3 regions of the Paenibacillus sp. WLX1005 genome follow, and region 1 is predicted to be linked to each of the others. Evidence: predicted binding sites of a transcription regulator. Region 1 holds the regulator's gene; each other region holds the start of a gene.
The links. The regulator NrdR, encoded in region 1, represses ribonucleotide reductase genes. The targets are predictions, from matches to a motif close to AACACNATATATNGTGTT.
Positions count from the first base shown of each region.

Region 2: a site for NrdR is predicted at 6,267-6,284, ahead of ACE3MZ_RS02070 (anaerobic ribonucleoside triphosphate reductase). Genes of this name have one in related genera too.
Region 3: a site for NrdR is predicted at 4,594-4,611, ahead of nrdI (class Ib ribonucleoside-diphosphate reductase assembly flavoprotein NrdI). Genes of this name have one in related genera too.

Region 1 is NZ_CP176756.1:1,743,011-1,753,999, forward strand. Features, by position in the region: gene ACE3MZ_RS07570 (response regulator transcription factor) at 1-706, shown strand, start outside; gene ACE3MZ_RS07575 (methyl-accepting chemotaxis protein) at 833-2,020, shown strand; gene pstB (phosphate ABC transporter ATP-binding protein PstB) at 2,119-2,904, shown strand; gene phoU (phosphate signaling complex protein PhoU) at 2,963-3,622, shown strand; gene polA (DNA polymerase I) at 3,799-6,489, shown strand; gene mutM (DNA-formamidopyrimidine glycosylase) at 6,548-7,393, shown strand; gene coaE (dephospho-CoA kinase) at 7,403-7,996, shown strand; gene ACE3MZ_RS07605 (lytic transglycosylase domain-containing protein) at 7,996-8,571, shown strand; gene nrdR (transcriptional regulator NrdR) at 8,762-9,307, shown strand; gene ACE3MZ_RS07615 (serine hydrolase domain-containing protein) at 9,489-10,989, opposite strand, start outside.
Region 2 is NZ_CP176756.1:493,104-504,092, reverse strand. Features, by position in the region: gene ACE3MZ_RS02095 (anti-sigma factor domain-containing protein) at 1-399, opposite strand, end outside; gene ACE3MZ_RS02090 (RNA polymerase sigma factor) at 392-973, opposite strand; gene ACE3MZ_RS02085 (stalk domain-containing protein) at 1,495-3,183, shown strand; gene ACE3MZ_RS02080 (stalk domain-containing protein) at 3,726-4,217, shown strand; gene ACE3MZ_RS02075 (MTH1187 family thiamine-binding protein) at 5,813-6,130, opposite strand; gene ACE3MZ_RS02070 (anaerobic ribonucleoside triphosphate reductase) at 6,480-8,618, shown strand; gene nrdG (anaerobic ribonucleoside-triphosphate reductase activating protein) at 8,624-9,142, shown strand; gene ACE3MZ_RS02060 (TerC family protein) at 9,585-10,412, shown strand; gene ACE3MZ_RS02055 (methyl-accepting chemotaxis protein) at 10,802-10,989, shown strand, end outside.
Region 3 is NZ_CP176756.1:1,012,375-1,023,363, reverse strand. Features, by position in the region: gene nrdF (class 1b ribonucleoside-diphosphate reductase subunit beta) at 87-1,055, opposite strand; gene ACE3MZ_RS04485 (VOC family protein) at 1,424-1,891, opposite strand; gene nrdE (class 1b ribonucleoside-diphosphate reductase subunit alpha) at 1,966-4,050, opposite strand; gene nrdI (class Ib ribonucleoside-diphosphate reductase assembly flavoprotein NrdI) at 4,037-4,405, opposite strand; gene ACE3MZ_RS04470 (MarR family winged helix-turn-helix transcriptional regulator) at 5,727-6,470, shown strand; gene ACE3MZ_RS04465 (aryl-sulfate sulfotransferase) at 6,548-8,011, shown strand; gene ACE3MZ_RS04460 (ABC transporter substrate-binding protein) at 8,008-9,063, shown strand; gene ACE3MZ_RS04455 (ABC transporter ATP-binding protein) at 9,306-10,160, shown strand; gene ACE3MZ_RS04450 (ABC transporter permease) at 10,176-10,970, shown strand.

The sequences.
Region 1 (10,989 bases):
AGATGAATCAACGTTGTCCCGGCTGTTATCCTACAACCTGACACAAGAAGGATACGAAGTAACGGTAGAGGATCACGGCAGTGCCGGTCTGGAACGTGCACAGAATGAATCGTTCGAGCTGATTCTGCTCGATCTGATGCTGCCAGGCATGTCGGGATTGGATATTTTGCGCAAGCTGAGAAGCTCCGGCATTCGTACGCCGGTTGTCATTTTAACAGCCAAAAATGCGGAAGAAGAAGTGGTAGAGGGTCTAAAAGCAGGAGCCGACGATTATATCACCAAGCCGTTTGGCGTGTCCGAGCTGCTTGCCCGTGTAGCTGCTGTTCTGCGGCGTGCAACGGGGCGCGAAGATCAGCCAATGGATGAAGATGTACAGGAAAGTCGCATTGAGCTGGGTGATCTGATGATCTACCCGGATAAATACGAGGTGGCGCTTGGTACTCAACAGATTACACTGCGTCCCAAAGAGTTTGAAGTATTGTTGTACCTTGCTCGCAAGCCCGGCGTCGTGATGACACGCGATGATCTGATGAATGCGGTCTGGGGCTTTGATTATATCGGCGGACAGCGTACGGTGGACGTTCACGTCAGTTCGCTGCGTAAAAAGTTAGAGCTGGACCCGGATTCGGTACATATCGATTCCATACGCGGTGTCGGCTACAAATTGGTCGTTCGCAAAAAAACAGGTGCTCCTCATTCCGGTTAACGGAGTGACGGGCATCTTTTTTTGCGGCAAATTACATAAGCATGCGGTAGTTCTGCATTTGATTTTACAATGATCCTTTAGTCTTGTAGATAAGAGTGCTACTAAAGAACTAAGGAGTGTATAACCTTGACTAGCCCCGCCCTAAAAGAACGCCGGCCTCAACCAGCCGCTTCATCATTAGAGACGGATACCTATACAGCAATCCCAGCTAATTCGCAGCCATCTTCCCAATCTATACAGCCAGAAACCGAACGCCCGGAATTGCAATTGCGTCACTATCTGCTCACCGTACCCGGCATCCCGAAAACGGAACATTGTGGCGATACGCTGCAACGCTTTCGCAACGATCAGCAGATGCCGTGTGTTGCCGTATGCGATGAACACAATATCCCTCTGGCACTGGTGATGCGGGAACAGTTTTATCGCCGTATGGCAAGTCGATTTGCTAGTGAATTGTATTATGCGCGTCCAACAAGTCGCTTCAGCCAGCCGGAGCCGCTCATTATGCAGATTAGCGATGATCCAGCAGTCGTTGTCGATGCGGCACTAGCACGTCAAGGCGAAGCTTTTTATGAATGTGTGCTGTTGACTGATCAAGGCAAGCTCGTCGGCGTAATTACGATTCGCGATCTAATGGAGCTGTCACGACATTTGCAGGCACGCTCTGAGCAGCAGCGTGTGCGATCACTGCAGCAATCCGGCGGCTTTGTACAGCAGATTGCCGAAGCGGTTCAGACAGTTAGCGGCGCTGCTCGTCAGACATCACAGCAATTGCTATCCATCAAAGAGCGCACGATCAGTGGTCATCAGCAGCTACATGAAGCAAGTCACAGCTTCCAACAGGCACAGCGGCTCGTCAATCACCAGCGTGTACAGGCAGAGCAAATGCTGGAGCAGACCGTTCAAGCACGGAAAGTCGTCGATGATGTAGCAGAGCTTGCCGGGCAAAGTAGTATGCTCGCTCTCAATGCATCTATTGAAGCGGCGCGCGCAATGCAGGCAGGACGCGGCTTTGCCGTTGTAGCATCCGAGATGAGATTGTTGTCGGAACGCATTACGGCGATGTCATCGGATATCGGACGACTGCTGGGCAATCTGAACGGTATGATCGGTCAATCTGCTGAATCCAGCCAGACGGCGGAGCGTACGATGGATGACAGCATGAACCGTATTCAACAGGCGGATCAGTTGTTTGCAGAGATGGCATCTTCGGCGGACGCGGCAACCGAGCAGGCAGAGCAATTGCGGAATACGGCGGGGACAGCGAGCCGATTGACGATGCTGGTCATGCAGGAATTAGAGCGACAAGCTTGATTGTAATTTTTACATTGCCTTTACAATTCAAAAGTTCTCGGTTTACAAATATCCCGTATGATTTATAGATGCTGGCATCCACAGGGATGTCGATAGGTATGAATAGAGAATTAGGGGAGTGTGACCTTGTGTCAGACATTATTCGCATCGAACAATTGAACTTGTACTATGAGAAGCATCATGCTCTTAAAAATATTGCATTGAATATTAAAGAAAAAGCAGTCACTGCCTTTATCGGTCCATCCGGTTGTGGGAAGTCGACGCTGCTGCGCACGTTGAACCGGATGAACGATATGATCCCCGGTACACGCATTGAAGGCAAAGTAGAAATTGCCGGTTCTGACATTTATGGAGACGATGTGGAAGTAGAAAGTCTGCGTCAGCAGGTCGGTATGGTATTCCAGCAGCCGAATCCATTTCCAAAATCGATTTATGAGAATGTCGCCTACGGTCCGCGTCTGCACGGCGTCAAATCCAAAGCCGAGCTGGACAATATTGTAGAGCGCAGTCTGCGCCAATCCGCATTGTGGGAAGAAGTGAAGGATTACCTCAAGAAATCCGCCTTCAGTCTATCAGGCGGTCAACAGCAACGTCTTTGTATCGCCCGTGCGATTGCCGGTCAGCCCGATATTCTGCTGATGGATGAAGCGACGTCCGCGCTGGACCCGATCTCCACGCTCAAGATTGAGGAGCTGACGCAGGATTTGAAAAAGGAGTATACGATTGTGATGGTGACGCACAATATGCACCAGGCAGCACGTATTTCCGATCAGACCGCCTTTTTCCTGAACGGTGAAGTGGTGGAGTCAACCGATACGACAGAGATGTTCTCCAATCCGACGGATTCGCGTACAGAGGATTACATTTCCGGGCGTTTCGGCTAATACCTGCCACCCGGCAACTGCCAGTGGACATTTGAACAAGTTAATAGGAGGATCATGTATGCCCAACCGGAAAGGATTTGACGACAGCCTGTACGAACTCCGCGATCTACTCACAGCAATGGGTGATCATGTAGTCGACGCATTGCAGGAAGCGGTGCAATCATTGCAAAACAAAAACATCACGCAGGCGAAGCAGGTCGTGGATAACGATTACCGTCTGAATGAACTGGAAGAAAAGGTTATGGATATCGGCTCGCGCCTGATCGTTACGCAGCAGCCGGTAGCGAAGGATTTGCGCCGTATTATCGTCGCATTCAAAATCTCCAGCGATCTGGAGCGCATGGGCGATCTGGCACTGGATGTAGCCAAAGTTACGCTGCGACTGCAAGGTGCCGAGCTGATCAAACCGCTCAAGGATATTCCGCAAATGGCGGACATTGTTGTCCAGATGACGCAGGATTCGATTCGCTCGTATCTGGATGAAAATACCGATCTGGCGCACAAAGTCGGCGTCGATGATGATCAGGTGGATCATCTGTATAGCGGTATGATCCGCGAACTGCATGAGCATATGAAGGATAACGGAGCAGATGGTCCGCAGGTCATGCTGCTGAATCTGACTGGACGATACATTGAGCGTATCGCCGACCATGCAACCAATATCGCCGAGAGCGTCGTGTACCTCGTCACCGGCAAGCGTCCCGATCTGAATAGTTAGAGACTCATGATGAATGAACTGCATAACAGCCTGTTTCTTCCGCAAGCACCGGACAAGTTTCCGGTGCTTTTGTTTTGGAACGGAAGCCCTTGTGGTATCATAGAAGAGAGAGATTGGTGACGACTTTTCAGTCATGGAATACCATCCCGGTGTACGTGTCGACTACAGGAGGAACTATGGAAAAATTCATGTTAATAGATGGAAATAGTATCATTTACCGCGCCTTTTTCGCGATGCAGCAGCCGATGACGACTTCATCCGGTATGCACACGAATGCGGTGTATGGATTTACAAATATGCTGTTGCGCTTATTGGAAGAAGAGCAGCCGACCCATGTGATGGTCGCCTTTGACGCGGGCAAGATTACTTTTCGTCATAGCAGCTATGAAGACTACAAAGGCGGACGCCAAAAGACACCGCCAGAGCTATCCGAGCAGTTCCCGTTGCTCAAAGATTTGCTGACTGCGTTCGGCATTTCCCATTATCAGCTGGAAGGCTACGAAGCCGACGATATTATCGGCACATTGTCTCTTCAAGCTGAGCAAAAAGGCTGCAATGTGCTGATCATTAGCGGTGATAAGGATATGCTACAGCTTGCATCAGAGCATGTGAAGATTGCTTTAACTCGCAAAGGCGTCAGCGAAATTGAGCCATATGGTCCTGCTGAAGTGCAGGAGCGCTACGGCTTGACCCCTGCCCAGATTATCGATCTAAAAGGTCTGATGGGCGATGCGTCCGATAATATTCCTGGTATCCCTGGTGTCGGTGAGAAGACCGCGCTCAAGCTGCTACACCAGTTTGGTACCGTTGAAGAAGTACTGAACAATACCGATCAGCTAAAAGGCAAAATGAAGGAAAAAGTCGAAACTCATGCGGACGATGCGCGTCTGAGCAAGGAGCTGGCGACTATTTTCCGTGAAGTGCCGTTTGAAGCAGGTTGGGATAGTATGCAATACAACGGTATTCAGGCAGCAACCGCCGTGTCCGCTCTGCAAAAGCTGGAATTCAAATCGATTCTGCAACGTCTGAATCTGAATGATGTCGCTGCTCACCCGGATGCTACGCTGGATGATCTCGATCTGGACAGTATGGAAGTGATTCAGGCACCGGAATTACATGTCGTTATCATCGACGAGAATAACACCGCTGAACTGGAGCAGGTGTTGGATACAGTAGACGTTGTGCATGTCGAGAGTCATGGCGACAATCCGCATCATGCGGAGCTAGTCGGCATTTTATTTGCTACGCCGGACAATTATTACTTCCTGACCCCAGACACATTGAAAAGTGAAGCTGCTGCTGCAATTCGCACATGGCTTGCCGATAGCTCCATTTCCAAAAATGGTCACGATCTGCATCGCGCCGATCTGGTGCTGTACTGGGACGATATCGCATTTGCCGGAGCATCGTTCGATATTCAGATTGCTGCCTATCTGCTCGATCCGACCGAATCTGGTCAAAGTCTGAGCGCACTGGCGGGCAAATACGGTCTGCCGCTGCTCGCGGACGATGAGCATGTATTCGGCAAAGGTGCCAAGTACAAAGTGCCAGAGCAGGATGTGCTGAGTCATCATATGGCACTCAAAGCGCATACGATTCGTCAGCTTGTGCCTTTGCAGCGTGAACAGCTAGAGCAGAACGAGATGACTCCGCTGTTCAACGATCTAGAGATGCCGTTATCCCGTATTCTCGCGGATATGGAAAAGCAGGGCGTTGCTGTGAATACAGACGAGCTGCGTGCGCTAGGTAAGGAATTTGAGCAGAAGATTAGCCAGCTCGTATCGCAAATTTACGAAATGGCAGGCACCGAGTTCAACTTGAATTCGCCGAAGCAACTGGGCGAGATTCTATTTGATCGTCTCGGTCTGCCTGTGAAAAAGAAAACCAAAACTGGCTATTCCACCAGTGCAGATGTATTGGAGGAACTGGCGCCGTATCACGATATTGTGCAGTACATCTTGATCTACCGTCAGATTGCGAAGCTGCAATCGACGTATGTGGAAGGTCTGCTGAAGGAGATTCATCCCAAATCCGGCAAAGTGCATACGTACTTCCGCCAGACGATTACAGCAACCGGACGACTGTCCAGCCAATATCCAAATTTGCAAAATATCCCGATCCGCCTCGAAGAAGGACGCAAGCTGCGCAAAGTATTCGTGCCTTCGCAGCAGGGATGGTCTATTCTGGCAGCCGATTATTCGCAGATTGAGCTGCGTGTACTGGCAGACATTTCGAATGATCCGGGGTTGAAAGATGCGTTTGTCCACGATATGGATATTCATACGAAGACCGCGATGGACGTATTCGGCGTGAGCGAGGATGAAGTGGACGGCAATATGCGCCGTTCTGCGAAGGCGGTCAACTTCGGAATCGTATACGGCATTAGCGATTATGGATTGTCGCAAAATCTGGGAATTACGCGCAAAGAAGCAAGTGAATTTATCAATCAATACTTTGACGTATTTGGCGGTGTCCGCCAGTATATGGACGATATTGTCGGCGAAGCGAAGAAGAACGGCTACGTCAAAACGATGCTGGAACGTCGTCGCTACTTGCCAGAGATTCGGTCATCTAACTTCAATCTGCGCTCCTTTGCTGAGCGTACTGCGATGAATACACCGATTCAAGGAACTGCTGCCGATATTATCAAGCTGGCGATGGTGCATATGGATCGTGCCTTGACCGAGCAAGGGCTGAACAGCCGGATGCTGCTACAGGTGCATGATGAATTGGTATTCGAAGTGCCAGCCGATGAATTGGAGCAAATGAAAACACTGGTGCCACAGGTGATGAAGGATGCGCTCAAGCTAAGCGTACCGCTCAAAGCAGACGTTAGCTATGGCGCTAACTGGTACGAAGCCAAATAAGATGATTCGCATGTACAGGATCGTCATAACTATAGTGATAAAGGAAAGGTGAACACTTATGCCGGAATTGCCGGAAGTAGAAACTGTCAGACGCACACTAAACACACTGATCCCCGGCAAACAGATTGAACGGGTAACCGTCTCCCTGCCGCGTATTGTCCAGCGACCGGATGATCCGCAGCAATTTGCATTGGAATTGCAGGGACATACGATTGAGACTGTAGAACGTCGTGGTAAATTTTTGCGTATCATTATGGATGGACTAGTTATGGTTTCCCATTTGCGGATGGAAGGGCGTTACGGTGTCTATCCTCAGGACGAACCTGTGGAAAAGCATACGCATGTCATTTTCCATTTTACTGATGGAACAGAGCTGCGTTACAAGGATGTACGCCAATTCGGAACGATGCACCTGTTCAAAACGGGTGAGGATATGGAGTCCAAGCCACTCATGCAGCTGGGCAAAGAGCCGCTTGACCCGGACTTTACCACTGAGCAGTTTATCCAGATTATGGGCAAACGTAAAACGATGATCAAGCCGGTGCTGCTCAATCAGGCGTATGTTGTCGGAATCGGCAATATCTATGTCGATGAAGCACTGTTCCGCGCCGGTATCCACCCGGAAAGTATTGCGGGTAACCTGAACGAGGAGCAGCTGATCCGACTGCATGAAGCGATTGTATCGACATTGAACGATGCGGTTGCCGCAGGCGGCTCTTCGATCAAATCGTATGTGAACGGACAGGGCGAAATGGGGATGTTCCAGCACAGTCTGCGGATCTACGGACGCAAGGCGCAACCTTGTCATGAATGTGGAACATTGATTGAGAAAACCGTTGTTGGTGGCAGAGGCACGCATTATTGCCCAGTATGCCAGCCGTTGCCGACACGTGTGAATAGTTGAGGTGAAGCCATGAATATAGGGTTAACCGGAGGAATCGCCACTGGCAAAAGCTCGGTGGCGTCATGGCTCGTACAGCAAGGGGCGGCGCTAGTCGATGCGGATCAGATCGCGCGCGAAGTGATGATGCCCGGACATCCAGTGCTTCAGCAGGTGAGTCAGCGTTTTGGCGCAGAGATGTTACTGGCTGACGGGACGCTGGATCGCAAACGTCTGGGTGCACATATTTTCGCACATCCTGAGGAACGGCAAGCATTGGAAGGCATTACCCATCCAGCGATTCGGGAGTTAATTTACAGTCGGGTTGCACAACTGGAAGCACAGAATCCGCAGCGTCTAGTAATCGCGGATATCCCGCTACTGTATGAATCCAAGGGTGCATATACATTTGAAGACATTATGGTCGTCTACGTACCGCGAGAGGTGCAGCTACAGCGATTGATGCAGCGGGATACGCTGGATGCAGAACAAGCGGCGCTGCGACTGGCGGCACAGATGGATATTGAACAGAAAAAGCAGCTTGCTGATATCGTGATTGACAACAGCGGTACTTGGCAGCAGACAGAGGCGCAGCTACAACAGTTCTGGAATGGCAAGGCATTATGATGAGCAAGCTCAAAACTATGCTGATCCGCAAGCGTGTACTGCTGCCCTTGTTCGTCATCGTATTATTGCTGGTGCTGTTCAACACACGCTGGATGGGACTGGTATATCCAATTCAATATAAGGATGAGATTCGTGCCCATGCTGCGGCGTATCAGGTCGATCCCTTTCTGATCGCGTCAATCATTCGGGTTGAAACGAATTACCAGCCTAGTATGGAATCGAAGAAGGGAGCGCTCGGTCTGATGCAGCTCATGCCTGACACTGCCAAATGGGCGATGGAAAAGGCACATCTGAGCGATGTGACACTGGATTCAGTCAAGCATGATGTGGATCCGAATATCGAGCTAGGCACATGGTATATCAACAACCTGATGCAGCAGTTCGGCGGTAACAAGATCGCGGTCATCGCCGCGTATAATGCCGGACCCGGCAACGTCAAAAGCTGGATCAAATCCGGCAAATGGGACGGTACGCTGGAAGATGCCAAAGATATTCCTTACGGCGAAACGAGACATTACGTCCAGCGTGTATTATATTATTATAAGCAATATACAAAGCTGTATGATGAGTTCTAAGTCAGAGTATGAGATTTGACGATCCTCATTGGATCAGTGTTCCCAAAATCAATGCAGCAGACGAACGATAGATGCAGCATACGCAGCCCACAACAGGCATCCACAAACCAACACAAAACTGTACAAGTATCATGACACGCAATCCAACAAGCCAAAGAAGCATTTGTGATGAAAGGAAGGTGACACAGCGGTGAAATGCCCCTACTGTGGTCACAATGGCACCAAGGTGCTGGATTCCCGCCCGGCAAACGACAACAAGTCGATTCGTCGGAGACGGGAATGCGAAAGCTGTAGCCGCCGGTTTACCACGTTTGAGATGGTGGAAGTGACCCCTCTGATCGTGATCAAAAAAGACGGCAGCCGTGAAGAGTTCAGTCGAGACAAGCTGCTGCGCGGTCTGATCCGCGCCTGCGAGAAGCGTCCCGTATCGGTAGATCAGCTGGATGCAATCGTATCCGAAGTCGAGAAGAGTCTGTACGCTACTGCGCTCGCAGAAGTGGAAAGTCGCGCTGTCGGCGAACTGGTGATGGAACAGCTGTATCCGGTCGATGAAGTAGCATACGTGCGCTTTGCCTCGGTATACCGCCAGTTCAAGGACATCAACATGTTTATGAAAGAATTGCAAGGCTTGCTGAGCGATGAACCAAAGAGCGACAAGAAGCCGATCCGCAAGCACGAATCGAATTCTTCGGCATCCGAAACACGTCGAGATATGGAAGATATCGAACGGGACTGATCATTGTATCATTCATCAGGACAATAGCAACAAAAAAGCATCGCTGTCACGAATCTCATGTGAGAATTCGTGCAGTGATGCTTTTTTATGATGCTTTTTTTATGATGCTTTTTGTTGATTTATGATTGTAGTGCAATAGAGAGTTGCATACGATTTGAGGACATATACAACCGTATAAACGTTATTGTTTGATCTGTAATTTGAAAACGGCATTGGCGGAGGCACCTAATACGATTTTGCCGCCTTCCGGCAAGGTTACTTGTTTGTTGCCACTATTGATGGACGAGTAATACAATTGTCCGTCCGCTGTGTATACAACGAATCCGCCTTTGGTTGGGATATCGACACTAAGCTTTTTGCCAGCAGTGTCTTTGCCAATATTGAACCATGTAGCTACATGATCAGCTGGCAGCGTTACAACGGAAGAAGCCTTGTCTGGCAGTGTATCGATGTTGTCCTCGTTAATGTACGATTGTGTGGTCGATTTGACGTACTCTTTCTTTTGCTTGGTGTAGAATTCAAGATCAAAGGTATCGCGACCGTTCATCACTGGAATTTGCAAAGTATTCACACTGTGATTGCTGTCCACGATTTTGGTTGCCATCGCATAGCTTTTGCTGTTATCGAGCGTGATCGTTTTGGTCAATACCGACGGAGCGCTGTAAAAGACCGATTGAATCAATTCATCGACATTGTAATACGTTTTGCCATCGCGTTTCGCCCATGCTTGTTGAACCGATTTGTCGAGTTTTTGCACAGGTAGCTTTTGTCCGATATACATGACCATATGCGATTGGCTGAGGTTTGGCAGATTGAGATAGCCATCCAGCTTCATATACGTCAATCCATTGGTTTGCTTCTCAAAGCTCACGGTAGCCGAGCCGTCTTCGCTGCGGAATTTGCCTTTGCCAGCGTAGATATAATCCTGTTCTGGCACAAGCCCAGACATTTGTGCGGCAACATGCAGTTTGTTATTGCTGAATGCGACGTTGAATGTTTCACCAGTTACGGCATATAGACCAGCGTATTGCTTCATTTCCGCAGGCATTGCTACCGTACTAGCAGGCTTGTCGATCTGTTGATCAGGCAGGATTTTTTTGATGCTGCCTTTTTCTTGTAACAGATCCAGCATCACAGTAGTGGCATACGCCTGATCAAATATCGACGAACCACCAGCCGAAGTGACTGCCATACTCAATCGCTCGCCCGGAATCGTAACGAGGGAAGAGTGATACAGAATCGTATCGCCGCCTTTGGTCATTGCTTTCAGACCATACCGGTCAAATGGAGAGAGATTCATCGCATCCCAGCCAAGCCCATAGTTGAAAATATTAGACGTTTCCGGCACCCAGATGCCGTTGCGATATTGTGGTTTTGCCATCTCGTCGGTCGCTTCTTTGGACAGAATATCCGTACGTTGACCAGTCAATACTTCGGCAAAACGAACAATGTCTTCAGCGCTGGCATACAATCCACCGGTGCCGAGCATATTCGTATTTTCCACTGGTAAGGCATTCACACTGTCCGGTGAACTGTACGTTTTTACCAATTTTTTGCGGTCAAATGCATCCAACGGAGTTGCGGTCGATTGTAGATTGAGCGGCTCGCTAAATTTCTCGCGGACAAACTGGCTGTACGGCATCCCGCCGACTTGCTCGACCAGCTTCTCTAGCATCTGGAAG
Region 2 (10,989 bases), 1.2 Mb from region 1:
CACTTCCGTTGCCGGTTCATTACGACGCTGAGGCAGCGGAGTGACGTTAGATGCTGGCTGTTGTGGTGTATCCAATTCCCCGGTTGGTAGTGTAACTGTCGTTGGTGCTACCGATTCAAACGGCAATCCGAAGGCAGAAGCTTCATGTTCACTGCCTGACTTGGTTTCGGCAAACACTCGATCCAGTACACGGTTTTTCATTCCTTTTGGTGGTACGATAGACTCGGTGACCAGCGGCAGAAAGCCGACCACTTCCCGTAACTCTTCTACGGCAAGGCGGCATTGTTCAGATTGTCTCATATATGCCTCAAATCGCTCCTGTTCTTCCCGATCCAGACCCCCGAGTACATACATCTCGACCATATCCATCCACTCGTTATTGTTGTGCTCGTTACTCATATGCGTTTCCCCCCTTTACCGCTTCAGCAAGCTTACCGTGAAGTTGCCGTATCGCAAGTCTCACCCTGCTTTTGACGGTTCCAAGCGGAATGCTGAATTTCTCGGATACTTCATGTTGCGTCAATCCTTGAAAATAGATCGACTCAATCACTTGTTGCTGTTCTTCACGGAGTTCCATCATGGCTTCACGGATGCGCTCGCGCTCCCAGTTCATCGTGACCTCCTGTTCCACATCAGTCCCGGTATCTGGAAGAACCTGCAACACCTCGTCGCCTACGGCATCGGCCGCTGCGCGTGATGATTTGCGCCGCAGCATGTCTACGGCTATATTACGTGCAATGGTAAACATCCATGTCGAGAGCTTCCCCTGGCCCCGATCATAGCGTTCCGCATGATTCCATACTCTCAAAAATAATTCCTGTACTACCTCTTCCGCTGCCATCGTATCGTGCACAATGCGGTAAGCGAAAGCATATACTGCGCGTTCATAGCGATCATATACTTCTTCCAGAGCTTCGGTGTCCTTGCGGGCAATCCGACGCATCAGTTCTTTGTCGTCCAACAATTCACTCATCCAAGGGCTCCTTTCCCATTCCCCTCTATTATAACGTTCGCACAATAATTTGCGATGGATGACTTTTACGCAATATTATTTTTGCATCCGGTTATCTAAAGGGTGGGCACTGATTTCCATATTGTTGTATTTCAAGCGTAAAAGCAAGATCCGACATCCGTCAGAAAAAACATTTTTCCCAGTGATACTAACAACATACTATAACATCCGCTTATGTAGAACGATGTCGAACAGAGGATGTTACTTTGTCGAATCAACCAATATTTTCATATTCATAAAATTCACTTCCTTAATCTTATATCCAATATTTTGCATTAAATAGGTATTACCCGTTTAATAACACATTGCGGACCTTTTTGCATCACACCATGATATACATATTTGTCTGCTGCCATTATTGTACCCCTCTCATCAGGTAACATCTGTGAGGATTGAGGGTACGTCGTCGTCGGTTTCTCATTTTCATTTTGATAGACATCATTATATCGTGTCTATCCATTACACCAAAGGAGTGTGGGAAGATGTTCAAATCGGTTCTCTCTAAAGTCTGTATCGTGCTCATGGCTGTCGTACTGCTCGTACCTGCCACAGCTGGTGCAGCCGCAACAACCAAAGGTGCTGGCTCCGACCTCCGTGCTGCGCTCGGACAAATTCTCGGTGAGCATGCCCTGCTGGCAATCATCGCTATGCAAAAAGGCATCGATGGCAAAGCTGACTTTGATCAGGCTGCCGCTGCACTGAATGCAAATACGGATGATCTGACAGCTGCGATCGCCTCCGTTTACGGCGATGCTGCGGGTCAAGCGTTCAAACCGATCTGGGCTTCGCATATCGGTTTCTTTGTCGATTATGTCAAAGCAACAGCTGCTAATGATAGTGCAGCCAAACAAAAAGCGAAAGACAATCTGGCTGCGTACAAAGTACAACAAGCCAAGTTCTTCGCTGATGCGAACCCGAATCTGCAACAGGCTGCGCTCGAAGCTGGTCTGGAAGAGCATATCAATATGCTGCTGAAAGCGTTTGACGACTACGTAGCCAAAGATTACACGTCCGTCTACACAACCGCTGATCAAGCGTACAAACATATGTTTATGTTTGGTGATATTTTGAGCGGCGCCATCGAGAAACAATTCCCAGACAAATTTACAAGTGATGCTTCTACTACGCAAGCATCCGATCTGCGTTCCGGTTTAGGCATTGTGCTGGGTGAACACGCGACACTAGCTGTATGGGCAATGCAAAAAGGCATCGACGGTGCACCAGACTTTGATCAGGCTGCTGCCCAATTGAACAAAAACACAGATAAACTGTCTGCTGCGGTCGCTTCCGTATACGGCGATGCTGCGGGTCAATCATTCAAAACAATCTGGGGTTCCCACATCGGCTATTTTGTCGATTATGTCAAAGCGACGGCTACCAATGACAGCACAGCCAAGCAAAAAGCGAAAGACGAATTGGCAGAATACAAAGTGGAACAAGCCAAATTCTTCGCTGATGCCAATCCGAATCTGCAACAAGCAGCGCTGGAAGCTGGTCTCGAAGAACACATCAATATGCTGCTGATGGCATTTGACGATTATGTAGCCAAAAATTACACTGGCGCATACGATCAAGAACGCAAAGCTTACGCCCACATGTTTATGTTTGGCGATATTCTGAGCGAAGCGATCGTGAATCAGTTCCCGACCAAGTTCGGCGGTACAGCTAGCGGCGGTTCCACAACGCCGGGTAGCACTACTACACCGGTAGATCACAGCAACATGCCGGGTATGGACAACTCCTCTTCAGGCAGTACTGGATCAGGCAACACGACAGCTGATGCTAGTCCAGAACTGAAAACAAAAGTGATCCAATTTACACTGAACAGCAAAACGTATATGGTGAATGGCAAATCGGCAACGATGACAACCAAACCGATCGTATACAAAGGCAGTACGTATATTCCGGTTCGTTATCTGGCTGCCAATATTGGTGCCACTATGTCGTACAACAACAAAACCAAAACAACAACGCTCAATACCGGTCAAGATGTGATCGAATTCTGGGCGAACTCTAAAATCTACAAACTCAACAATATGCAGATGAAAGCTGATGCAATGGTCATTTCCAGAGATGGACGCACTCTCGTTCCGGTACGCTGGATCGCGGATACATTTGACTGGAAACTGGGCTATAACAACGGTGTGATTTCTCTGAGCAAAACGTATTAATACCGAATACTGATATCGGCTACTCATATCGATGTACCGAATGAAGAGCAGGAACTCACCGTAAACGATACTTGGACGCCAAGCAGCAGACAGCCTTCCCTACTGGGAGCTGTCTGCTGTTCTTTTGTTGTCTGTCATTCTTTTGGAATGAAATAGGTAGATATGTTCATTATGCTGTGTATGAGCCAAATAGCTGGATATATTCACAGGCTAGATAGCATATTCACTGCATTGCTCACTTGCTTTCCGTTCGATGGACCCATAACCATATATTCATATTCAAAAACAAAGTTGTAACTTTTTTGGTACTATCTGATTAACTACTTAGGAATAGGTTTATACAATACTTAGACAGCATCGTATCGACAAACTATATCGTCCCGATGTTGCAGCGCGCAGCATCATGAAGGGGAAAAATCGAAAATCAGCTGTATCATTCTTAGCTGATGTAAGCGCTATACTGTGGGCGATGTCTGCACATACCGCTATTCTGCACAGCCGAAGAAATCAAATACACATAATTTGCAAAGGGGTAATTCACAATGAAAATGAGAAAATTGCTTGCACCTGTACTGGGACTTTCCTTGATGTTGCCAGCGGCTGGCGCATTTGCTGCCGAAGGCACAACAGCTGACTACAATCCGGAACTGCAAACAAGAGCGATCCAATTCACAATGGGCAGCAAAATGTACATGGTGAACGGCATGTCTAAAAGCATGGCTATTATGCCAGTAGAATACATGGGCACTACATACGTGCCATTGCGCTACCTGGCAGCTAACGCCAACATGAAAGTATCTTACGATGCAATGACAGATACAACATGGTTGGATACAGGTCTGGCTCGCTACGAGTTCTGGACCAAAGGCACAAACGCCAAAGTCTACAAAGTAGACAACATGCGCAAAGGCTTGAACCAACCGATCATCTCCCGTAACGGTCACACACTGGTACCAGTACGCTGGTTCGCTGACCAGTTCGACTGGAACATGTCCTACAGCAACGGCATGATCACACTGACTAAAGTATATTAATCCTACGTCATCGTTTACACCCTTCCGCCACGCGGACGGACGCGGAAGCGGCAGTTCAGGTCAACTAGGGAACACATCGCAGACTCCCTCCTTGCCTCTTCGCAAACGAAGCTATGGATGACCAAAAGGACTTCCTTCACAGGAAGTCCTTTTTTGGCGTTTATCGCGTCCGCTTTGCACCATTCATGGACATGTTGTACACATCTTATTCATTACAGGATACACAATATTGGAAAAGCAGTAGATACCGTCTCCAAAACGATCACTGTTCGCATTTGAATATCGCCATGCTAATTTTTGACTTTTATGCAGTATAGGTGTATACTATGTAATGTTGTTTTTAACCCTCGGTTTTATCCTTCGCAATTTTCCGGGTGCTGCCGGAATCATTTCAAATTTCCTTTCTTTTCTGAACATCCATTGAAATTTGAGTATCTGATTCACACTGGCGCGGTCATCGGAGCCGCAAGGACAAAAGAGAGGTAGGGCTTTTGTTGTTTTGGATTCATCGTATACAGACAGTGACGATTCCATGTACGTTCCATTTGTATACACAAAGCAAGCGAACCAAAACCGTCCCCGTCCACACATTTCACATTCACCGCGCACGGGGTTACGGGTTAACGATAGCTGCAGTTAAGCAGCCATATGACACCGGAGAGCAGACCTACGCAATCTGACTCTGTAACGAAAGCAGTACATTTTGCACCTCAGGCATCCCAACATGCCCCCGCAAAATCCGGCTACATCAATTACACATTGTTGAGCATGAAGCAATTCACATATGGCTCGTAAGCTGCATAACGGCTTATGGCATTACAAGCAAATCAAACATAAGACGCAACACCAGATCCCCGGCAGGACAACCACCACGTTGTCCCACCGGGGATCGTCCAATTTCTAACCCCAATACCCTGCAAATTCAACTCCCCTACCATTTCCATCCCTACACTCCCACCACTTCCTCTCCAAACAAAAAAGGAAGCAACCACCTAATCACTTTAATCCATCCTTTCAAACCAAATACTTATGTATTTCAAACTGCCTTCCCCCACCTCTAAAAGTACATTTTTACAATGATGCAAAAGCAATAAAGTTTGCACCCGCACATAACGAAGGAAAAGAAATAAGGGAAAAGGACGACTTTGGAGGGGCGGGAATCTACAAGTAACTACCCAATCCGTAGATTCCCGCGGCTCCACCGGAGGACGTTCCCTTATTCCTTTCCGAAGTGATGTCCGCACAAAACTCCCCTCCCGCAACTTCCCGCTAAAAAAATGCAAAAAAAGAGACCCCATCATTCGCAGCTGATGAGGTCTAAAAATATAGTAATTCAAAAGGGGTTATTACAGACATCATAACGGATGCATCTTAAAAAAACCTGATAATAACCTTAAAGAAACATTAATTTTATCATTTTAGGTATCTTCCTTTATAATATTGGGCAAAAAAGAACGCCACGGTCGCAGTCCATGGCGTTCAATCTGTTTATATATTCAAAAGGGGTATGCGTTAACTATAGCCACTTTATCTTAAAACTTTATGAACTCAACCTAAAAAAGTTATTAATTTTCTGATTTTATGCCTTTTTTTGCTCAAGAATGACCAGAATGTTCCAATTTACTGCGTACAGAATCGATTTTGTACTGTGCCGAAGTTGGATGATCGCGCCGATCATCGATTTTGACCGCTGTAGACACTCTACCCGCGCCTTGTTCAAAGGGACTTTCATGTAGCGCCTGAATCGCTTTGAATACATCTGCAATATCGCCTTCGATAATGGTACTCATCGGTGTCAGTTGAATCTGAATGCCCTGCTGCTGATCCAATACCCGTTGCATCTGCGCCACATATGAACTCAAGCTCGTACTACCTGTACCGACCGGAATCACGGTCACTTCTGCAATTGCCATCTTGAACTCCTCCTCTATTCCCGCATGTGATTGTATTCTATTCCTGTTTTACCCAAAATCCAACCCTGCTACCAGGCGATACGCTGCTCGTCCTTACGTTCATGCAACATAATGAGACACGCCCATTTTTACTTTTTTGTCAATATATTGTGTCATATCATAGACAACACACCTACATATAGAATACAGTTAACGATTTTTTATTGTACTGTAGCACTCTTTAAACGACCTGTAACGCAAGTGTACCGTCGTTTTTTTAGTATGTATACCGTCTGTATGCCAGCATTCGTCGGAATGAGCTGACTACAAACGCACTCCATTTGATACACGGAAAGGATGATCTACACCTATGACTATTCATCGGTCGATGATGAACCCTGCACATCTGTTAAATCCAGACCATTCGGACGAGAATTCTCTTCCCTTTAGCATCACACCGTCAGAGCATAAGCAGCACCCTATTATGGAGATGGGCGAGCATATTATGTATGGTGAGCATGAATCCACACGCGAGAATGCCAATTTGAATGGAGACAGCTTTTCCGGCAAAATGAGCCGTCTCGGCAGCGAATATTCCAAATATTACACCAAAGAGCGTATTCTGCCTCCCCCTATCGCCGAAGCGGTCAAGCAGAACCGGATCTATATTCATGATCTGGATCATTATGCGCTTGGTACGACTAACTGTATTTTCATCCCGTTTGAACGGTTGCTGCGCGAAGGCTTCAGCAGTGGCAACGGCAGTCTGCGTACGCCCAATTCGATCATGACAGCGATGGCACAGGTGGCGATTATTTTCCAATGTCAGCAAAATTCGCAATACGGCGGAGTCGCTGCTAACAAGCTCGATTACGATCTGGCACCGTACGTTACCCGCTCATTCCGCAAGCATCTGCGCAAAGGGCTGCGTTATCTCGGTGAATGGATCGCCGCACGTAATGCCGATCTGCATCCAGTCACTTCCACGGCATCGCTACATACCGAGCACAACGAACAGCCAACAACCACATGTTCCGTTGGAGATGAGCATTCGGTTGCCGAGATGGAGCAGATGATCGCCTGCACACATATGAATGACAGTGAATTGGCGCTAAGCTATCCGCTGGCGTACCGATATGCCATGGAAGAGACGCGCAATGAGACGTTTCAGGCGGCAGAGAGTCTCGTTCACAATCTGAATACGATGTCGAGTCGAGGCGGTGGACAGATTCCATTTACAAGTATCAACTATGGGACATGTACGTCACCGGAAGGTCGACTGGTCGTGGAAAGCCTGCTGGCGGCGACAGTACGTGGGCTGGGCAATGGCGAGACGCCTATTTTCCCGATCCAAATCTTCAAATGTAAGCAGGGTGTGAACCAGCAGCCTGGTGATCCTAATTATGATCTATTTCTAAAAGCGATCGATTGCACGTCGCGCCGATTGTATCCGAACTTTGCCAATCTGGATGCGCCGCTGAACTGCGAATATCTCATAGAAGGCGATCCTGATACGGAGTTTGCCACTATGGGCTGCCGCACCCGCGTCGTGGCTGACCGATTTGGACGGAATCATCTATCCGGTAAAGGCAATTTATCCTTTAATACGATCAATCTGGTGAAGTTGGGGCTAGATTACGGGATGATGGATCAAGATCAGGCGGATGAACAAGGCTTTTACCAGGCGCTGGATGAATGTATGCAATTGGCGGCGGAAGGGCTGTTGCATCGATTCCGCATTCAAGCGGTACAACCTGCCAAAGCATCTGACTTTATGATGCGAGAAGGCGTCTGGGAAGGCGGCAATGAACTCGCCCCGGATGATATGGTCGGCGAATTGCTCAAGCATGGTACGCTATCTATCGGCTTTATCGGACTAGCGGAATGTATGTATGCTCTGTATGGTGTGCATCATGGCGCAGATGATCACATCCATGCCAAAGCGCTACAAGTTATTCGTCATATGCGCAATGTGTGCGATCAACTGAGTGAGCAGCACAATCTGAACTTCTCGCTGATGGCAACACCAGCAGAAGGATTATCCGGCAAATTCGTCGCTATCGACCGTGAACGGTATGGCAGCATCGCAGGAGTGACTGATCGGGAATATTACACCAACTCGTTTCATATTCCGGTCTACCACAATATTCAAGCTGCTGACAAAATCCGGCTGGAAGCTCCGTTTCATGAGCTGTGCAATGCTGGTGCTATCTCATATATCGAGCTGGATGGCAACGCCCGGCAAAATCATGCAGCGCTGGCGCGAATTGTGCAATATGCGCTGTCACAGCAGATCAGTTATTTTAGCATTAATCATCCGGTAGATCGCTGCACTGCCTGTGGGTATGAAGGGATCATCGGCTCCCATTGCCCATCCTGCGGTGAATCGGAGCAGCAAGTGCACATCGCCCGTCTGCGCCGGGTAACCGGTTATTTGACGGGCGATTATCAGACGCGCTTCAATCCTGCCAAACAGGCGGAAGTTCGCGACCGGCTCAAGCATCGCTGATGTGTATGCACATTTGCGGGTATATTCCAGAGTCGATTAATGAAGGACACGGTATGCGAGCAGTCGTATTTATTAGCGGTTGTCGTCATGCCTGTCCGGGCTGCTTCAGTCCGCATACATGGTCATTTACCGCCGGGGAACCTTTTACCGCTTCGTTGCAACAGGAATTGATCGACGGCATGGCGCGCAATCCCCTGCTAGATGGGTTGACTATTGCAGGTGGTGATCCATTTTTTTCCGCGGGTGAGGTGGCGGGATTTGTAGAGAAGGTTCGCGCTCAATTGCCACAACTGTCGATCTGGATCTATAGCGGATTTACATGGGAAGAAATCTTTTTGCAACAGTCCCCAAAATATTTGAAACTTCTCTCTCTATGCGACGTATTGATTGATGGAAGATTCGAGAAATCGCTACGCGATGTGTCACTGCCTTACCGTGGCAGTAGCAATCAGCGAGTGATCGATGTGCAGCAGAGTATAGATCAGCGGCACGTTATTCTGTGGAATCATCCGGTACGATTGTGATATCAATCGGTCGACACGCCACTTAATAAAAAGATAATCACAAGCAATATTTTCTACTTTTTCAAAATTTTATTGCACAAAATATTGACTTATGCGATTAAATTGCATATGATTTGATCAAAGTAGTCAATAAGCTGCTTCAATCACGACAATCCGGTGTTATATATAATCAGTAACACTTCAAACCGTACACTAATTTCATAAACCTATTCCTGTTAAAGGGGAGTAGCTGTACAGGCAACGTCGTCATTACGGGTGAATAACCCCGGCTTTGCTTGGCAATGGATCAGAAACCTGAACTTCATTGTTAGCGAGACCTTTACCACAAAATTGGTGAAGACTCGCTATCTTTTGGGAGACCTTTACCTTTGTGGTAAAGGTCTCTTTTTATATAGAGGCTGCTAGTGGCCGTTAACAACAATTTATTTTTAGGAGGAGTCTTATGGATGCAGCATTATTGTTAGAGTATGGCTGGGTACTGCTCGTACTGGTCGCGCTGGAGGGTTTGCTCGCTGCCGATAACGCGCTCGTGCTGGCGATTATGGTTAAGCACTTACCAGATGAGCAACGCAAAAAGGCATTGTTCTACGGTTTGTTCGGGGCATTCGTGTTCCGCTTTGCTTCCCTGTTTATTATCTCGTTCCTCGTTGACGTATGGCAGGTGCAGGCGATTGGTGCCCTTTATCTGTTGTACATTTCCATCAACCATATCGTCCGGCATGTATTCGCCAAGCCGAAGACGGATGAAGCGGCTGACGACAAAGGGCCAGCTGCCAATCCGAAGAAGCAATCCGGTTTCTGGATGACGGTCTTCAAAGTGGAAGTTGCCGATATCGCGTTTGCGGTTGACTCCATTCTGGCAGCGGTCGCGCTGGCTGTGGCATTGCCTGCAAGTGGTTTGCCGCCAATCGGCGGTTTGGATGGCGGTCAGTTTATCGTTATCTTCTTGGGTGGTTTGATCGGTCTGATCATCATGCGTTTCGCCGCTTCGTTCTTCGTGAAGCTGTTGCAGGAACGTCCGGGTCTGGAGATCGCCGCATTCGTTATCGTCGGCTGGGTCGGTGTGAAGCTCGCGGTGATTACGCTGGCTCACCCATCACTGGCAGTCATTTCGGAACACTTCCCTGAAAATAAAATCTGGAAATTCAGCTTCTACGTTGTTCTGGTTGCCATCGCTGCTGCGGGCTGGTTCTTGTCCAGCAAGCGTGAGATTCCGGCAGAAGACAACGCAGTCAAAGAAGTGAAGCAAGAGATCAAAGAAGACCTGTAACACCATAAGCTTCTAATCTTATAGACAAGTCATAGGTCGTGTATTACGATTCACGACTTATGGCAAGTACGAATGGGCAGTCTCTACGGAGGCTGCCTTTTTGTTATATTCCATATCAATTTACCTGCACATCAATACAGGATACATATAATATTTTTTCAAAATTATGGATTTAATATTATTTTTTTGAATAAAGTGACGAAATAGTAATATGTAAATGTTTATTTCCAGCTCTACTCCTCTCGCTTGACGGTTACTGCTTGAGCCGTCCATTTCTCCCTCATCTATAGCCTGAACGTTACGCACACGCATCTGGCATCTTGTAATTTGATTTTGTGAATTACATAGCTTCAGCCAAGCATGACACTACACCAAATGGAGTGAATATTATGCGAATTGCCGGTAATTTCAAGACGTTTACCAAGTTGATCACTGCTTTTATTCTGGTATCCCTCATCGTTGCCGCTGTTGGTCTGTATAGCATGATCAATCTGGATCGGATCAAAGGTAGCGTAGATAACCTGTATAACAATAATCTGGTTTCCATGCAGCATCTGTCCGACGCCGAACTTGCTTT
Region 3 (10,989 bases), 730 kb from region 1:
CCTTGTCTTTGTAACCGGCTTTATATTTATCGGCTGGCGTTGATGTTTTGTTTAGGTTGGAACGTGATTGTTTCTGTTTGACTGGCTTAGAAATCGAATTTGAAGTCTTCATCAGTCAGGCGCTCTACGTTGATCGCGCGCACATAGCCATTGCCTTTTTTGGAGAAAAAGTCATGCTGCTTCGTGTGGGTACTGATACCGTTGAACACGATTGGATTGACTTCTTCGTCCGGGAACAATGGGTCAAAGCCCAAGTTCATGAACGCTTTGTTCGCATTGTAGCGCAGGAATACATTCACTTCTTCGGTCAGACCAAGCGTGTCGTATACTTCCGCCGTGTAGCCTTCTTCGTTCTCATGCAGATAACGGAACAGACCTTCTAGCGTCTCGTATGCATCTTTTTGCTCGTCTTCGTCCAGATCGTTGTAGATCTCTTGCGCCAGTACGCCCACGTATACGCCGTGGATACTTTCGTCGCGCAGGATCAGGTCAATGATCTCGCCGCTGCATGTCATTTTGCCTTGACCTGCCAGATAGAGCGGGTAGAAGAAGCCGCTGTAGAACAGATAGCTCTCTAACAGAACCGATGCAGACATCGCCAAGAACAGCTCTTTGGGTGAGTTGATATTGGTGTAGTACTGACGGATCGTTTCCGCTTTGCGTTGCAGGCGCGGATGCTCTTCGACCCATTTGAAGATGTTGTCGATCTCTTCGGTCGAGGACAGCGTTGTGAAGATACTGCTGTACGATTTGGCATGGATTTGCTCCATCATCGCCATAAAGCCAAGTACGGCTTTGCGCTGCAGACCGTCTACATGCTCCAGAATTTGCGGCATGCCGATGCCGCCTTGAATCGTATCCAGCAGGGTCAGACCGCCCAGTACTTTCATGTACGTTTCGCGCTCGGCGTCGGTCAGCTGAATCCAAGACATTTTGTCGTCGGATAATGGAATCTCGTCATCCGTCCAGAACTGCATAATATTCTGGTTCCAGAACATCATTGTAAAATCGTCGTCTGGACGGTTCCAGTTTACCGCTTTGATTGGCTCACTCATCGGTTGTATGCCCCTTTCGTAATAGGCTGGCTCACAAGATCCAGCGATATATCCTGTACAATATCTCCATACAGTCTTGCTTGAATTTATTCATTTCATATCATCTATAAGCGTAAATGTCATATCGTGTCTGCCCGAATCGGACGGTGAACCGTTATGTACGAATGCACAACTGCCGGATACAGCACAGCGAATGACGAACAATAATGTAGGCGACTGACGCGTAACATATTGCGCGCAGCATAAGGACAGCCTGCAAAAGAAGCCTTGAGCGTGAATGCCCGTGAGGTGCATCTAATGCAAGCTGTATTGAAATGCAATCATGATATGGATTCAGCCATTGACCTATCCAAACCTTCGTTCCTTGCTCATTGTTGAGCTTGCCGTTGGTTCCACTCATCCCATGTCATTAGCGGCTGCTCCGGTCGTGCCGGATGCGGCAGCATAGCAAGAAGTTCAAGAGAGTGACCATCAGGATCGGCAAAATAGATCGAAACCGCAGGCATAAATGGAAAAACAATCAGTTCACCGGCATCCTGCACCGATTCACCGTAAAAATTCTGAGCAGCAATGCCCAATTGAGCAAGCTCATCCGCAGCGGTATACAATGTCTCCACATCCGTGGTAAACGCAAAATGCTGGCGCTGTACGAGCGGAGACGGATAGTTTTCACGGATGCCCAACATGGAAGTCCCCGGCTGACCGATCCAGTAAAAACGGCTTTTGCGCTGCGTATCATTATGCAAAAGAGTAACGCCTGGCAGTTGTTCATAAAACCGGGCGGACGCTTGTACATCACTTACATTAATATGCGTTTCAAAAATACCTTGTATCATAGTATGCACACTTTCTGTCGGTATGATATGGGTATCTTGTTGCCTATCCTACCGGCGAATTACTCATTCATAGATTAGATCGAGCAGCTAATGCACTCTTCTACAGTCAGACGCTTCGTACGTGTGTAGTACAGAGATTTCAGACCTTTTTGCGCGGCATACAGGTAGTAACGTGCCAGCTGGCGTGTCGTTACGTCACTGCTTACGTGCAGAACGGTCGAAATACCTTGATCCACATGCTGCTGAACTTCCGCAATCAGATCCAGTACTTTGAACTGATCCATCTGATACGCGGATTTGTAATAGAAGAAGTTATCTTGCTGCATATACGGCATTGGGTAGTACGTTGTCGAGTTCGCATACGTACGAGTCTCAATTTGTTCAACGATTGGCATTACGCTGGAAGTCGCATTTTGGATGTACGAAATGCTTGCGGTCGGCGCAATTGCCAGACGGTACGCATGGTACAGACCGTGTTTCATTACATCAGCTTTCAGGTTTTGCCAGTCAGCTGGTGTAGGGATGGTCATGCTACCGAACAATTGTTGTACGCGTGCTGTCGTTGGACGGTAGTCAGTAGACAGGTAACGGTCGAAGTAGACGCCGCTAGCATAGTCGGATTTCTCGAAGTCCATGAACGTTTGACCGGCTTCGCGCGCGATCTCCATACTTTTCTCCAGCGAGTAGAAGTTCATCATCATGAAGAATGTACGAACGAAATCTTTGGCTTCGTCACTTTCATAAGCGATTTTGTTCTTCGCCAGATAGCCATGCAGGTTCATGACGCCAAGACCGACGGAACGCATCTCACGGTTTGCTTTGGCTACGCCCGGTGCATTCGCAATGTTGGTCATATCGCTGACAGCGGTCAGACCCATGATGCCTTCGTGTACGGATTCGCGGATTTTGCCTAGCTCCATCACGTTAACGATATTCAGGGAACCGAGGTTACAGCTAATATCGCGGCGGATGATGTCGTCTACGCCATAATCTTTAATTTCGGTTGTCTCCTGCAATTGGAAAATCTCGGTGCACAGGTTGGACATTTTCACCGAACCGATACTGTTCAGCGCGTGGAATTTGTTGGCGTTACTTTTGTTCATAATATAAGGATAGCCGGATTCCAGCTGGATACTTGCAATCTTAGTCAGCATGTCGCGTGCGCTCATGATGACTTTCTTTTTCACACGATCATCTGCCAGCAGTGTATCGTACATCTCGTCGATGTTCATGTCGTCCAGATGTTTGCCGTATGCTTTGTATACGCTATATGGAGCGAATACGTGCAGCAGTTCGTTGTCCGCCGCCAGTTTGTAGAAACGGTTAGGCACGATCAGTCCGATCGACAGTGTTTTCAGACGCGTACGCTCGTCGGCGTTGATCTTTTTGCTATCGAGGAACTCTAGGATATCCCAGCCGAAGATGTTGTAGTATGCAGCACCGGAGCCTTTACGTTGACCCATTTGATCGGCATAGGAGAACGCATCTTCCATCAGCTTCAGTACTGGCATGATGCCTTTGGCTGCACCTTCCACGCCTTTGATCGGCTCACCGCGTCCGCGCAGCTTGGAGAGGTTGACCGCTACACCGCCGCCGATTTTGGACAGCTGCATGCATGTATTCAGTACATAGTTGATCGAATTGAGGGAATCGTCCATTTCCAGCAGGAAGCACGATACCATCTCACCGCGACGGCTTTTCCCAGCATTCAGGAATGTCGGGGTTGCCGGTTGCAGACGCTGCTCCATCATAGAACGTGCCAGCGTCTTGGCGTTGTCAGCGTTACCGCGACCGAGATGCAGAGCGACTACAGCGACACGATCTGCATAATGCTCCAGATATTGTGCGCGATCGTTCGTTTTTACCGCATAGTCTTTGTAGAATTTGGAGGCTGCCATATAGGAAGGAAATTGGAAGTTGTAGCTGTGTGTAATCTCGTACACCTCTTCTACATCTTGTGCACCATAGTGGAGGTACATATCCTCATAATAGTCGTTGTCGATCATGTAGCGTACTTTGGACGTTGTGTCCGCGAAGCTCATGCTCTTCTCGTCAACTTCCTTCATATATTCCAGAACCGCTTCTTTATCTTTATCCAAACGGAAAAAACCGTTATCGTCGCGTTGCATCAATAGGTTGTTCAATTCAATATGCCGCAATTTTTTCTACCTCCTGTACGAATCGTTGTGCATCTCCTGTCGTGCCGGACAGTTCAAATTTGTATACGATGGGAACGTTGTAAAGTGCTGAGATCAGATCAGCGCTTTTGCCAAAGTTGTCACCCCAGTTGCGATTGCCGCTCGCTGCTACGCCGAGCATACGGTTATGGTTTCTTTCCAGAAAATGAGTCACCCGTTCCGGAATCTGACCGAAGCCAGTCGTGTAGGTGACCAATACAAAAGGTTCATTCAGTTGCAGCGCTTCTTCAATCTGTACCGCCTGCACTGATGCATGTTTCAATTTTCCGATAAACCGCCGTACATTGCCCGTCTTGGAATCGTACGCAATCAGCATGGGATGACATCTCCTTTTCAACTCAATATGTAGTATAGGTGTGCTGTACAGCTCAGCTTCCTCATCACCGGTAACAACCCGCTGAATTGCTGATTCCCCACTGTGTCAGCCGCTCTTACAAAGCATTACCCATATATTGTCCCCTAAAACATCCGTTCATCAATATATGGGAGATGTTTTTGAGTGTATACCCTATATATTGTGTTGTCAATAGCGTACGAAAGCACGAAACGTAAGTGCTCACGTGATGATTTGCAGCACTTTTCCCTTTAAAAACAAGAACTATTCAGCACATATGCATCGTTGTGACTGCCGGTATGTCGTCAAAAAAATAAACTGCTTGACATACTATATATGGTTTGTTCCTTCCACCGTTTTGTCTATCATTTCCAAAACAAGAAACGTAGTCGGAACGATAACATTTTTGGACACTCAAGTATAAAACTTTACTGCTTTCGATCTAAAAAAGCAAATGAAATTTACCTCATTTTAAGAAAGTTCATAATTGAAAAAGCTTGCAACAATCTTTTTGATTTCTTGATGTCATATCGGTGCGAATGTTGCAATTGCAGATTTGTTAATGTACCGCCATTTGGGAGCGGATTCAGAAGCTTGTCTTGAAATGATGAGGATGAAAACAATCATTTTGCGATGAGAGGTGTTGTATTTGTGAATAGGATACTGAGAAGTCAGCATGGCGAGTCACGTTTCTTCTATAGAAGTCATGATTGTAGGATTGCGAGCGCAAACACTGGTATTAGGTAGGATATTTTGCTTGCGCAAAAATCACTTTTTATTGAACCCTGTGTTTGGAGGGCGCAAACACTTGAGCAGTAAGATATTTTGCTTGCGCAAAAATCACTTTTTATTGAACCCCGTGTTTGGAGGGCGCAAACACTTGAGCAGTAAGATATTTTGCTCTCGCAAAAATCACTTTTTCATTGAACCTCGTGTTTGGAGGGCGCAAACACTTGAATCAAAATATTTGATAGGATGTTTGTTATGTGTTTATTTTGGTGCTGTACTAAGTGCGCGAAGGTAGGCGGTATACGGTTGGATCGATGTATAGATTATTTTTATGAGTACGGTACAAGGTACTGTCTTCACTTAAAGCCTACTTTACAACCCGGAATAATTGATCATACACTGTGTTCAATCCTTCATGACTCATTATTTTAATATTCATTTGTTTAACGTTCATTTAATTATTGTTGAATGGTATCCACTTTGTTATTGCTGTACTTGTACAATCTCCAATCAGGCTCTACTCCATCTACTACGGATGTTCGTTAGCGATCAATATATAGGAGGATATCTCGTCATGACACAATCGGATTTTGAATTGCTGGCGGAGGCGGATTGGTATTTCCGCAAAATGGTACGCAAGTTTGTGAAGGAGCGTGATCGGATTACGATTGATGGCATTACGCTACCGGGAATGTTTATTTTGCACAAGATTATTGAAGATGGTGAGCAGCGGCTTGGCGATCTGGCGGAGGAGCTGGATTTTACGTCCGGGGCGATTACAGCGGTAAGTGACAAGCTGGAGAAACGGCAACTCGCGATTCGTCGACGATTGCCGGAAGATCGTCGTACGGTGCTACTGACGGTAACGGAGCAAGGTCGCACCTTCTATGAACGACATCGCAATATCGGTGCGGCGTGTACGACGCTCCTCTTTGGCGAACATAGTCAGGAGGAGCTGCAACAGCAGATTACGCGGTACCGTGAGATGACCGAGCGACTGAATGGCTTTTCACAAGCGATTCTGGAGCTGGCAGCAGCCAATGGTCAGCAGGACGAAGTAGACACACAAGTGGCAGAAGTGGCATCTATGTCCGCTTCGGTAGCACAGACGGGATCGACGCAGGCAGCAAGTTCTCATCCAACTGGAAAAGATACAGCTGGTACTGGCAACTATACAGCGACACCGGATCAGCAACAGCCAGATGCAGCAGACCAAACGACACCTCCTTCGCATGAAGCGACAACGCAGCAGGATCAATCGCACACGCCGGATAAGCGCAAGACACCGAAGACGAAACCTCGTTTTCTCAGTTATTGAGCAATATAGCTTTGGTAGCTGTTACGTTATTTTCCTAACGATGCTTACACATTGACCTTTAAAGGAGAGATTGCATTATGGGACATCCTAGCATTTATCCAACAGGCACGACGTTGTACAACCCGGACAAAGCGGCAAGTGGGTACACGATTTATCAGGCGGCGGATACAGGGGCGCTCTTGATTGATATGAGCGGACGCGAAGTGCGGCTGTGGCAGGGGTTACGCGGCTTTCCGAACAAAATTTTGCCCGGTGGTCATGTGCTTGGCAGTACGGCTCAACGCGATCCACGATATTCGTTTCAGGATGAGGCGGATCTAGTACAGGTGGATTGGGATGGCAATATCGTTTGGCGCTTCAACGGTTATGAGTATATCGAAGACCCAGACAATGAACCGCAATGGATGGCACGCGCCCACCATGACTATCAGCGCGAAGGCAGCCCGGTTGGCTACTACTCGCCCGGTCAGGAGCCGAAGACCGAAGGCGGCAATACGCTGATCCTTGTCCATAAAAATGTACATCATCCCGACATCTCCGATAAGGAACTACTGGACGACGCTATTATCGAGGTGGATGCACAGGGCAACATTGTGTGGGAATGGGTGTGCAGTGAGCATTTTGAGGAATTGGGCTTTGATGCAGCGGCACGGGAAACGTTGTACCGTGATCCGAATACGCGCTATTTTGGCGAAGCTTCCGGAGCAGGTGACTGGATGCATATCAATTCGATGTCGCTCGTTGGACCGAACAAATTTTACGATGCCGGAGATGAGCGCTTCCACCCAAACAATATTATCTGGGATGCGCGGGAGACGAATATTATTGCCATTATCGACAAAGCGACAGGCAAGATCGTCTGGCAACTTGGACCGGATTATTCATCACCAGAACTGGAGCATATCGGCTGGATTATCGGACAGCATCACGCCCATATCATCCCGAAAGGATTGCCGGGTGAAGGCAATCTGCTCGTCTTCGATAACGGCGGCTGGGGCGGTTATGGCGAACCCAATCCATCGTCACCAGACGGGGTCAAACATGCGTTACGTGATTATTCGCGTGTACTGGAGATCAATCCGGTCACATTGGAAATTGAATGGCAGTTTACACCGACCGAGGCAGGCTTTACTGCGCCGCTCGATTCGTATCAATTTTACAGCCCGTATATTAGTTCGGCACAGCGTCTGGCAAATGGCAATACGCTGATCACCGAAGGCGCGGACGGGCGCATTCTGGAAGTGACTGCACAGCATGAACTGGTATGGGAATACATCTCCCCTTACAAAAATAAACGCAATTCCAATATGGTGTATCGAGCCTACAGAGTTCCATATGAATGGATTCCGCAATTACAGCTGCCAGTAGAACAGCCTATTGAACGACTGGATGTAGCAACCTTCCGAGTACCAGGTGCAGCACCTGCGGGACGGCTGGAGGAAGATGTGGTAGCTGTTGCGGGTACGCAGGAATATGGAGATGGCGCATTCTGCGTCGCGGATATTAACGAACGTCCGCGTACTGGGGAGGCGGAGGCATGATCATCTCTCTCTTCTCTTCGCTCCGCCGTCGACGTGCTGGATTCAAAGGCTGGTCTGTCACGCTATCCCTGCTCCTGCTCATGTTACCATTACTCGCAGGTTGTGCACCCGGCTCCAATGGGTCGCAGCAGGTGAGCGCTGATGGCAAGCTGACACTGAATATCGCGGATACACTATCCAATCCTGTATTCCGTATCGCCAAAACAAAAGGATTCTTCGATAAACAAGGAATTGATGCGAATATCATTACATTCGCTACACCAGCAGAAGGTATTAATTCACTCTTCATCAAGCAATCGGATGTCGCATTTGGCGCAGATTATCCTGTGCTCAATGCAGTCAGCAAAGGCGCGTACTCCATCATCGCCTCGACTGGCACAGGAACGGACGCAAATGCCGCCCAGTGGAAATTGTTCGCACGCTCCGATATTACCGAGCCGTCTCAGTTAAAAGGGAAAAAGGTGAGCTTCTTACGCGGAACCTTTTTGCCGTATCTGTGGGAGCTGTATCTAACGGAAAATGGGCTGGCAGCTACTGATGTGGAGCAGATCGGTCAAGGCGGGTTTGACGAAGCATATGTAGCACTACAAAAGGGCGATATCGATGCTGCGTGGGTCACCAATGCCGCCATGCTGTCTAAGTTTGAAAAGCTGGACGGTGTGCATGAACTGAGTGATATGTCCAAAACGAGTCTACGGCTCGCTTCCGGCATGGTCGCGCCGAATGAACTGCTGCAAAACCATCCCGAAGCGGTCAAAGGGCTATTGACTGCGATCAACGAAGCGCAGCAGTTCATCGACGAGAATCCAGAGGAAACGGCGGATATTCTCTACAAAGAAGTGAAGCAACCGCGTGAATCGACGCTTGAGGATTTGAAAACCAATGCGTGGGAGCTGGGCTTCACACCAGCCGCCTACGAAAGTCTGGAAAAGCAAAAGGAATATATGGTGCGCACAGGCGTGATCAAAGCCGACTTCAAGCTGGATGACAAGCTGAATCTGACTGCCCTAGAGCAGGCACTGCCGGACTCGGTAACTTATAAAAAGCAATAACAAGCCTGTACGCTACACAATAAGATGGCTCTACAGCAAGTAACAAGAACAATGTACAAAATAAGCAATAGTAGCGATTCAACGATGTAAGACAAGGAGCAGAACCGAAGTAACACAGACAGCAACATTTTGTGCAACAAACCACCAGCATGAATATCAATATCAGATCAGATAGCAAACAACTGCAAAATGTATGCGACGCTTGCTCAACTTATTTTATCGTCAAAGGAGGCTCAACGATTATGCCCCTTCCCTTCTCTCGTAAGACGCTGTCGGCTTCATCGCCTACCGCCCCCATCTCGTCTGCTGCGGCTGTGCCGCCGAATGATTCTGTAGCAGGCAGTAGTACGATTACGATCCGTGAGCTGGACAAAAGTTATACGCCTCGCGCCGGTGACGTGCATTATGTGCTCAAACATATTGATCTGACCGTGCGCAGCGGGGAATGCTTTATCCTGCTCGGTCCGAGTGGCTGTGGTAAGTCGACGCTGCTCAACATGATCGCTGGTTTTATATCCAAATCGTCCGGTACGCTGCAAATCGGCGACCGTGATATCGACAAGCCCGGCAGTGATCGGGCAGTCGTATTTCAGCAGGCAGATGCGTCCTTATTTCCATGGCTCACAGTTCGGCAAAATGTCGAGTTCGGATTAAAAATGAAAAAAGTACCACGCGCGCAGCGCCGGGAAACTTCTGATCATTATTTGCAAATGGTTGGATTATCAGCACATGCAGACAAGTATCCGGGCGAATTGTCCGGCGGTATGAAGCAGCGCGTGCAATTGGCGCGGGTGTTGACCAATGACTCGGATATTTTGCTAATGGATGAGCCGTTTGGTGCGCTGGATGCGATGACTCGGCGGACGATGCAGCGCGAGCTGGTTAACATCTGGCGGCAGACGGGTAAGACGATTATTTTCGTAACGCATGATATTCAAGAGGCGGTGCTGCTCGGTCAGCGGGTAGGTATTATGTCCGAAGGTCCCTCTGCCCGTATCGCTGAGCTGTACGATATTCCGCTGGAATATCCACGCGATCCGTCATTGCCGGAATTTTATGAACATTTGCGGCATATCCAATCCCATTTTGATGAATAACAGGCAGGTGATCTGATGACCACTCATATATTGAATCTTCTTTCGCGAAAATGGATTAGTGTGCCGCTACTGATCGTATTGGTGGTATTGATCTGGCAGGTAGCGGCATGGCAGTATGGTCCAGAGATTGTACCCGGTCCGCTGGAAACGTGGAATGGCGCGGTTGAGCTGGCAGTGGACGGCTCGTTATGGCAGTATATCGGGATCAGCTTTTACCGGGTGATTAGCGGCTGGCTGCTAGGCAGTCTGATCGCCATCCCGCTCGGGCTAATCATTGGCAAAGTGCGCATCATTCGTATCTTCGCAGAACCGGCGCTACATTTTATCCGCTTTATCCCGCCGATTGCGTTCATTACGCTGTTTCTCGTCTGGTTCGGCATCGGTGAGCAGTCCAAGATCGCGCTCATCACATATGCAACGCTATTCATTGTGGTGATGAATACGCTGACTGGCGTACTGGCGGTGCAGGAGGATAAAATCCGTGCCGCCCGCAGTATGGGCGCGTCGGAGTGGCAAATTCTGCTGCATGTGATGATTCCATCGGCGGTGCCCTATATATTTACCGGCATTCGGCTCGCAATGGGCACATCCTATATGGCGATTATCGGGGCGGAAATGATCGCCGCCAACGAAGGGGTTGGCTTTCTGATCTGGAATGCACGGCTGTACTTCCGTACCGACTGGATCTTCGTTGGGCTAATCTGCCTTGGCATCATGGGCTTTACGACAGATCGGATTGTGCAATGGCTGGGGCGATTGTTTCTATCTCGTTACGGTCTGGTCGATGCCAGCCCTGTGCGCCGCGCTTAACTAATATGTATCTCTTCAT